Regions from separate parts of the Arthrobacter sp. NPDC056493 genome, predicted to be linked through region 1. Evidence: riboswitches for the same ligand, from Rfam matches in the RefSeq annotation. Region 1 holds a riboswitch; each other region holds the start of a gene.
The links. Region 1 has a riboswitch for thiamine pyrophosphate ahead of ACFQ50_RS06585 (ECF transporter S component). Riboswitches for the same ligand answer to the same signal wherever they lie in the genome.

Region 1 (2,972 bases):
GCTGCTCATGGTGGTGATGCGCGCGCTGCTGCGGCAGGCCACGGCACTGCGGACCGACATGGAAGCAGTGATCTGATGCCCATCGTGGTGCGCATCGACGTCGAACTGGCCAAACGAAAGATGAGCGTGGGGGAGTTCGCCGACCGGGTCGGGCTCACGCCGGCAAATGTGGCCGTGCTGAAGAACGGGCGGGCCAAGGCCGTGCGCTTCAGCACGCTGGAGGCGATGTGCAGGGTGCTCCGCTGCCAGCCCGGCGACCTGCTCGAGTGGGTCGAGGACTGACGGGTGGGCCGGTGCCTAGACGATGTCCTGGGTCTTGGCGAACCGGGTGATGGCCCGCTGGGTGCCGCGGTTGGCCAGTACCTGGATGACCGCGCTGACCGACGCGGAGACGAGGGCAAATGTCAGGGCTGTGCGCAGCGTCGTGGGGACATCGTCCTTGTCACCCTTGGGAGGCTTCTGCCCCGTGACCTTTTCCCAGATGGTATCGACGGCCCTGGTGCCGGCGAACCCTGCCAGCAGGCTGATGCCCGTGCCAAGCAGTTTGATCAAGAGACTCATTCCGGAACTCCTCGCGTGGTGAACACTGGTCTTTCCCTAGCCTATCCGCATCAAACGCTAGCCCTGCCGCATGGACCGGTGGATTTCCCGCAATGCCTGCACCACGAGGTCGTGGTCCGCTTTCTGCGGCAGCCCGGAGACCGTGACCACGGCCACCACTCCCACATCCCGAACATAGATGGGGAAGGCTCCGCCGTGGGCAGCGTAGGTGGACTGGTCGAACCAGGCGTTCTCCTCGATCCGTCCGCCGCCTGCCCTGCCGCGAAGACCCACCAGCAGCGACGGCTCCTCATAGCGCACGGCAGTCCGCTGCTTGGCCCGGACCCAGCCCTCGTTGTCCGGGGTGGCACCCTCGAGTGCCACGTGGAACAGGACCTGTTGGCCCTTGGTGATATCGATGGCGATGGGCAGCCGGTCCTCCTTGCCGCGTTCAACCAGTTCCAGGCCGAGCGCCAGGGCATCGTCCTTGCTGAACCTCGGGAACTGCAGTTCGGCGATTTCACCCTCGATCTGACCGATCAGGGCTGCCAGGGATCCCGCCGGCTGGTCCTCGGCGGAATCGGGGTCAAAGGCGGGCAGGGCAGCGCTGCCGGAGTCCTGTAGCGTCATGGCCCCAATGTACTCCGGGCGGCTGTTCCGGCGGTGCGGCAAGACTTCTGGATTGTGACGGCGGCCCCGGGATTCCGGGCCCGCCGAGGTGTAAACTGGACCAGCCCACAAGGGCAGATTTATCACGACAGGGGAGCGCCGCCGTCGGGATGCAAAGGCAGTTGCCAGCGCAACCGTGGATGGGCGCTGAGAGTGCGGACAGCCGCAGACCCTCGAACCTGATCCGGCTAGTACCGGCGCAAGGGAGTCGAGTTCTCAGAGCGCCCGGCAGCAGGTGGCCCAGCCACCGGCAGCCGGGGGAACGCTTTCCCCTCCTGTTCCTCAGGAGGACCATTATGACAACTGCAGCAATCAAGAAGACCAGTTACAACTGGCGCGTGGCGGACATCGTGGTAGCGGCGCTCATCGCCGTTGCCGGCGGCGTGATCTTCTGGGCCTGGTCCCAGGGCGCCAACCTCATCTCCACCCCCGTCAACGCCGTCTACCCGCCCCTGAGCGGCCTGTACGCCGGCGGCTGGATGATCCCGGCGGTGCTGGGCATGCTCATCATCCGCAAGCCCGGCGCGGCCCTGTTCTGCGAAACGGTGGCGGCCACCGGCGAGCTCATCATGGGCTCGCAGTACGGCACCACGGTGCTGATCTCCGGTGTCCTCCAGGGCCTGGGCGCGGAGCTCGTGTTCGCCGCCCTGGTGTACCGGAAGTTCAGCCTCCCGGCTTCGCTGCTTGCGGGTGCCGGCGCGGGCCTGTTCTGCGGCCTGAACGACTCCTTCGCCCCGTGGGGCTGGAACATCGCCTACACCTCCGGCGACAAGCTCGCGTACATCGTGTTCTGTGCCATCTCCGGGGCGGTCATCGCCGGTGCCCTGTCCTGGATCGCCACCCGCGGCCTGGCCAAGACCGGCGTACTGAGTTCCTTCGCGTCCCGCAAGGCAGCCACGGAGCCCGTCTTCTCCTAATGCCCGGACAACACGACGGCGGCGTCCGCCCCGCCGCGGTACACGCCCGCGGCTGGGGCTGGCGCCACGCTGGCCGCACCAAACCCGCCGTCCACGCCCTGGACCTGGACATCCGGCCCGGCGAACGGGTCCTGCTGCTGGGCCCGTCCGGGGCCGGCAAGTCCACGCTGCTGCACGCCCTGGCCGGTGTGCTGGGGGACAGTGACTCGGGCGGCAGCCCGGCGGACGACGGCGGTGCAACCGACCGCGACGATGCTGACGAGAGCGGTGAGCTGCTCATCGACGGAGCACCGCCGCGTGCACAGCGCGGCCGCGCCGGCCTCATGCAGCAGGATCCGGAAACCCAGGTGGTCCTTTCCCGGCTGGGCGACGACGTCGCCTTCGGCGCCGAAAACCTCTCCGTACCCCGCGACGAGATCTGGCGCCGCGTGCACGAGGCACTGGACGACGTCGGACTGTCCCACCTGCCGCTGAACCACCCGACGTCGGTCCTGTCCGGCGGCCAGAAGCAGCGCCTGGCGCTTGCAGGCATCCTGGCGATGCGTCCGGGACTGATCCTGCTGGACGAGCCGACCGCGAACCTCGACCCCGCAGGCGTCCTGGAAGTACGGGACGCCGTGGGCCGCTGCCTCGACAAGACCGGAGCCACCCTGGTGGTCGTGGAGCACCGGGTTGCCGCGTGGAAAGACCTGGTGGACCGCATTGTGGTGCTGCAGCCGGGGTCCGCCACGAATGGCGCGGTACTGATCGACGGGACGCCGGACGAGGTCCTCGAACAGGCCCGCGGGATGCTCACCGCCGCCGGCGTGTGGGTCCCGGGCTACATTCCCGAAACGCGGCGCCGTT
Region 2 (2,972 bases), on a different contig from region 1:
CTCGCCCCGGCCGGGAATGTTGAGGCCCGGAGCGGGCGCGAGGTGCACCAGGGGCGTCTTGAGCCGGCCGAGGTAGAGGCCGCCGTCCTGCTCGGCGACGACGTCGAGGCCGAGGGCGCGCTGGTAGTAATCGGTCATGAGCTTCATGTCGCCCACCTTGAGCATGACGGTGCCCATGGTGAGGTTGGCAGGAAGCAAGTCCTGGCTGCTGTCTGCTGCTGTCATTGAATACTCCCGAATGTCCGGACCACCGGGTTTCGGCAGCCTCTACATCTCTAAATTACTTGAAGCTTCAATTTATTCCTAATGCACGATCTTTCCCCGGAGCACCACATTCGTGAGGCTGCGGATGGTCTCCGGCACGGTGCGCGGGTCCTCCCGGCAGACCACCACGTCCGCGGCCGCCCCTTCCGCCAGGCCGTCGGCTCCCAGCCAGCGGCGCGCCCGCCAGCATGCCGCGTCCAGCGCCGCCGGTGCGGGCAGTCCGGCGGCGTGAAGTTCAAGGATTTCGTCCGCGATGCGGCCGTGGCGGATCACGCTGCCGGCATCCGTTCCCGCGTAAATTTCGACGCCGGCCTCATACGCTTCGAGGACGCGCTCCCGACGGCGGGTCCACAGTGAGCGCATGTGCTCCGCATACCGCGGAAACTTCGGCTCTGCCTGCGCGGCGATGTCCGGGAAGGTGGCGATGTTGATCAGTGTCGGCACGATCGGCACCTGCTGCTCGACGAGCCGCGGAATGTGCCTGGGCAGCAGGCCCGTGGCGTGCTCGATGCAGTCGATGCCGGCGTCCAGCATGTCATCCAGGGTGTCCTCCCCGAAGCAGTGCGCCGTGACCCTGGCCCCCTCGTCGTGGGCTGCCCGGACGGCGTCCCGCACGGCCGCGGCAGGGAACGACGGCGCGAGGTCGCCGGCGGTCCGGTCGATCCAGTCCCCCACGAGCTTGACCCAGCCGTCCCCTTCCCGCGCCTGCTTGCGCACCGCCTCCACGAGGCCCTCCGGCTCGACCTCCACGGCGAAGTTCCTCAGGTACCGGCGGGACCGTGCAACGTGCCGGCCGGCCCGGATGATCCGCGGCGTGTCGGCCCGCTGCTGCAGCCACCGGGTGTCGCTGGCGGCCCCGGCGTCGCGGACCAGCAGCGTGCCGGCGTTGCGGTCCGTCACGGCCTGGGCGTAGGCCACGTCGTCTTCCACAGCACCGCCCGGGCCCAATCCGATGTGGCAGTGGGCGTCCGCGAAACCGGGCAGGACCCAGCCGTCAAGAACGGCGTCCGGCCGCTGGCCCGGCGGATCAAACGTCAGCTTCCCGTCCACGGACCAGAGCCCGCGGCGTTCCTCATCCGCCGCAGTGAGCACGGATCCGCTGAATTCGATGATGTGCGCCATGACACCAGCCTAAGCCGCAGCTGTGGTAGCTTCGTCTACGACCACACGGGGGCCCCTGCAGGGGCTGAGATCAGGCTGGCGCAGCCTGCGACCGTTGAACCTGTCCGGGTAATGCCGGCGAAGGAAGTGAGCAGTAAATTGAGCACCCAGAAATCACAGCTGATCCCTGCCCAGATTGATGCGGCCCAAAGTGAAGCCGCCGGTAGTGCTGCCGGCAGCGTCACGCAGTCGCTGAAATCCCATTCACTGGCCTATCTCGAAGGCGAGGGCCTGCGGGTGCCGGTAACGGAAATCGCCCTTGAGCCTTCACCGAACGGCGACCAGAACGAACCGCTACGGGTTTACCGCACGGCGGGTCCGGGCAGCGATCCGGTGGTGGGCCTCGCGCCGTTCCGCTCGGAATGGATTGCGGCACGCGAAGACACGGAGCCGTACGACGGACGCGAACGGAACCTGCTCGACGACGGCAAGTCAGCCGTGCGCCGCGGCGCGGCTTCCGCCGAGTGGAAGGGCGCCCGGCCGGTGCCCCGCCGTGCGGCGGAAGGCAAGACCGTCACGCAGATGCATTACGCACGGCAGGGCGTCATCACCCCGGAAATGCGCTTCGTGGCCCTCCGCGAAAACTGCGATGTGGAACTGGTCCGGAGCGAACTCGCCGCCGGACGGGCCATCATCCCCACCAACATCAACCACCCGGAATCCGAGCCGATGATCATCGGCAAGGCGTTCCTGGTGAAGATCAACGCCAACATCGGCAACTCGGCCGTCACCAGCTCCATCGCGGAGGAGGTGGACAAGCTGCAGTGGGCCACCCAGTGGGGCGCCGACACGGTCATGGACCTGTCCACGGGCGACGACATCCACACCACGCGTGAGTGGCTCATCCGCAACTCCCCCGTGCCGATCGGCACCGTGCCGATTTACCAGGCCCTGGAAAAGGTCAACGGCGAAGCGAACGCGCTCACCTGGGAAATCTTCCGCGACACCGTCATCGAACAGTGCGAACAGGGTGTGGACTACATGACCATCCACGCCGGCGTGCTGCTGCGCTACGTGCCGCTCACGGCGAACCGCGTCACCGGCATCGTCTCCCGCGGTGGTTCGATCATGGCCGGCTGGTGCCTGGCCCACCACCAGGAAAACTTCCTGTACACCCACTTCGACGAGCTTTGCGAGATCTTCGCCAAGTACGACGTCGCCTTCTCGCTGGGTGACGGTCTTCGGCCGGGCGCGACGGCGGACGCCAACGACGCCGCGCAGTTCGCCGAACTGGACACCCTGGCCGAGCTGACCCAGCGAGCCTGGGAGTACGACGTGCAGGTCATGGTCGAGGGGCCGGGTCACATCCCGTTCCACCTGGTGCGCGAAAACGTTGAGCGCCAGCAGGAACTCTGCAAGGGTGCGCCCTTCTACACGCTGGGCCCGCTGGTCACGGACGTGGCCCCCGGCTACGACCACATCACCTCGGCCATCGGCGCCACCGAAATCGCCCGCTACGGCACGGCCATGCTCTGCTACGTCACGCCGAAGGAACACCTGGGCCTGCCGAACAAGGATGACGTGAAGACGGGCGTCATCACATACAA
Region 3 (2,972 bases), on a different contig from region 1:
CGCCTCGCGTCCAGGCTTGCGCTGTGGGGCCGCCGGCTCCTGGGCGAAGCGATCACGCAGGCCCAGCGTGTGGGCCACGAAAACGCCTTTCTGAGCGCGCTGTTTGTCGAGGCGGAACCCGGTGCCACGGACGCCACCGCACGGGAGCTGGTGCGGGGCATCACTGCCGACGTCGCGGAACACCATTCCCGGCGGATGGTCCAGCTGGGACTGAGCGGCTAAGCGGTTTCTCCGCCTAGGAAACGGCTGCCGGCGCCGTTGCGTCCAGGGCGTCGAGCAGTTCTTCCGCAGCGGCCGTGGGGTCTGCCGCCTCGGTGATGGCGCGCACGACGACGATCCGGCTGGCTCCGGCCGCCAGGACCTGCTCCACATTCGTGCGGTCGATCCCGCCGATCGCGAACCAGGGCAGCAGCAGGCCGCCGACCCGTTCCTCGTTCGCGGTGCGGACAGCCTCCGCTGCGTAGCGCAGCAGATCGAGCCCGACGGCGGCGCGCCCGGGCTTGGTGGGCGTGGCCCACACCGGACCCACGCAGAAATAGTCCAGGCCGCTGCGCCCGTGGGCGGCGGCGACGGCGGCGTCCACCTGATCCGTGCTGTGCGTGGACAGCCCGATCACGGTGGCGTCGTGCAGCAGCTTCCGGGCGGCGCGCAACGGCAGGTCCTTCTGGCCGATGTGGAACACCGGAGCGCCGGCGATGGACGCGATATCGGCACGGTCGTTCACGGCCCAGAGCCGTCCGTGTTTGCGGGCGGCGGCATGGACGATTTCCAGCAGCTCAAGTTCCTCGGCCGCTTCGATGCTCTTGTCCCGCAACTGGATGATGTCCACGCCGCCGGCAAACGCCGCGTCCACGAAGTCCGCAAAGTCGCCGCGGTCCTTGCGGGCGTCGGTGCAGAGGTACAGGCGGGCGGCGGTGTGGGCAGAGTGCTGGGTCATGGCAACCACCTTAGTTCCTCTAAACTGGGCAGGTACCGCGGGAGCCGTTACTGCTGTCATAAAAGGCGCAGGGCTGAGAGGGCGTCAGAGCCGACCGCTTGACCTGATCCGGTTAGTACCGGCGTAGGGAAGGATTTTCATGAACCCTGACATCAGTGGCGCGGAATGTGCCGCCACCAGTCTTGAGGCAGATGTCGCCGTCGTCGGCGGCGGCGTGGTGGGCCACGGCATCGCCTGGGAGGCACGGCGCTCGGGCCGGTCGGTGGTACTCATCGATGAAGCGCCCGGCAGCGGTGCAAGCTGGGCCGCGGCCGGCATGCTCGCTCCGGTCAGCGAACTGCATTACCAGGAGGAAGGGCTCCTGGAGCTGATGCTGGAGTCCTCCGCCAGGTGGCCGGAGTTTGCCGCCACGCTCAGCGCCGGCGAAGACGCGGGATACCTGACGACGCCGACCCTTGCGGTGGGTGCCGGTCCCGCCGACCGGCGCGCCCTGATGGACCTGCGGGACGTGCAGCGGACCCACGGCCTGGAGGTTGAACCGCTGACCATCCGTGAGGCACGGTCACGGGAGCCGCTGCTCAGCCCCGGGATCTCCTGTGCCCTGGACATCCCGGCAGACCATCAGGTGGATCCCCGCAGGCTGGTCCGCGCGGTTGCTGCGGAGCTGGCCGGCCATGGCCAGGAGATCGCGGCAGCGGACGGCTACGCCGTGCGCGAGCACGCCGCCGGCCTGCTCTGGGACGGCGGGAGGGTCTGCGGGGTCCGGCTGGCCGGCGGCGGCACCGTCAGGGCCACTGAGACGGTGGTGGCCAACGGCCTGGCCGCGGCGCAGCTGCAGAACCTGCCGGAGGGACTGCAGCTGCCGCTGCGCCCGGTCTACGGGGACATCCTCAGGCTCAGGGTCCCCGGACACCTGCAGCCCCTGCTCACCGCAACAGTCCGCGGTATGGTGCGGGGCGTTCCGGTCTACATCGTGCCGCGCCAGGACGGCACGGTGGTGGTCGGCGCCACGCAGCGCGAGGACGGCGTGCCGGGCACCAGCGCCGGCGGTGTCTACCAGTTGCTGCGCGACGCACAGGTCCTGCTGCCGGCAGTCGCCGAGCTCGAGCTCCTCGAAGCCACCGCGCGGGCGCGGCCGGGCACACCCGACAACGCGCCGCTGCTCGGCCGGGTGCCGGCCCGCGGGCAGGGGCCCGGGACGGACGTGGCCGGCCTCATCATTGCCACCGGGTTTTTCCGCCACGGCGTCCTGCTGACCCCGGCGGCGGCAGCGATCTGCCGCCAGCTCATGGACGGCATTCCGGACCCGCGCTGGGCCCACTTCCTGCCGGGCCGGTTTTCCCCCGGGCTCCCGGACCCGGTGGCAGCACTGTCACATTTGAGCCCCGCCTGATTTGATCCACGTCACATTTGACCCAAACAAGGAACCAGCATGAACATCACTCTGAACGGCATAGATCAGGTTGTGGGCGAGGGCGCCTCGGTCACCTCGCTCGTCAGCCAGATCACGGGGCGGCGCCTGTCCGCCAACGGGCAGGCCGCCGACGGCCAGCGACTCGGTGTGGCGGTGGCGCGCAATGCAGCCGTCGTGCCCCGCAGCCAGTGGTACAGCACCGCCCTCGCCGAGGGCGACGAGATCGAACTAGTCACGGCAGTCCAAGGAGGGTGAGCACGATGGCAGAAACATTGATTGAAACAGCAGACAGCCTGGTCATTGACGGGGTGGAACTGACATCGCGGCTCATCATGGGCACCGGAGGGGCTCCGAGCCTGGACGGTCTCGGCTCAGCGCTGGTCGCGTCCGGCACCCAGCTGACCACAGTTGCAATGCGGCGCTATTCGCCTGCGGAAACGGGCTCGCTCTTCCAGCTGCTGGTGGACCACAACATCCGCGTGCTCCCCAACACCGCCGGCTGCTTCACGGCCCGGGATGCCGTCATGACGGCCGAGCTGGCCCGTGAAGCCCTGGAGACCGACTGGGTCAAGCTCGAGGTCATCGCGGACGAGCACACGCTGCTGCCGGACGCCGTGGAGC

Region 2: it holds a riboswitch for thiamine pyrophosphate, as region 1 does, so the genes downstream of both, thiC (phosphomethylpyrimidine synthase ThiC) here and ACFQ50_RS06585 (ECF transporter S component) in region 1, are expected to answer to the same signal.
Region 3: it holds a riboswitch for thiamine pyrophosphate, as region 1 does, so the genes downstream of both, thiO (glycine oxidase ThiO) here and ACFQ50_RS06585 (ECF transporter S component) in region 1, are expected to answer to the same signal.

Annotation. Positions count from the first base shown of each region.
Region 1 covers NZ_JBHTSL010000010.1:41,841-44,812, forward strand. The annotation lists gene ACFQ50_RS06565 (DUF2975 domain-containing protein) at 1-76, shown strand, start outside; gene ACFQ50_RS06570 (helix-turn-helix domain-containing protein) at 76-282, shown strand; gene ACFQ50_RS06575 (DUF4235 domain-containing protein) at 298-561, opposite strand; gene ACFQ50_RS06580 (heme-degrading domain-containing protein) at 619-1,170, opposite strand; TPP riboswitch at 1,290-1,433, shown strand; gene ACFQ50_RS06585 (ECF transporter S component) at 1,506-2,126, shown strand; gene ACFQ50_RS06590 (ABC transporter ATP-binding protein) at 2,126-2,972, shown strand, end outside.
Region 2 covers NZ_JBHTSL010000061.1:7,623-10,594, reverse strand. The annotation lists gene ACFQ50_RS19915 (VOC family protein) at 1-225, opposite strand, end outside; gene ACFQ50_RS19910 (amidohydrolase family protein) at 304-1,386, opposite strand; TPP riboswitch at 1,422-1,529, shown strand; gene thiC (phosphomethylpyrimidine synthase ThiC) at 1,525-2,972, shown strand, end outside.
Region 3 covers NZ_JBHTSL010000070.1:19,595-22,566, reverse strand. The annotation lists gene ACFQ50_RS21345 (ferritin-like fold-containing protein) at 1-222, shown strand, start outside; gene thiE (thiamine phosphate synthase) at 236-937, opposite strand; TPP riboswitch at 965-1,084, shown strand; gene thiO (glycine oxidase ThiO) at 1,077-2,330, shown strand; gene thiS (sulfur carrier protein ThiS) at 2,370-2,606, shown strand; gene ACFQ50_RS21325 (thiazole synthase) at 2,612-2,972, shown strand, end outside.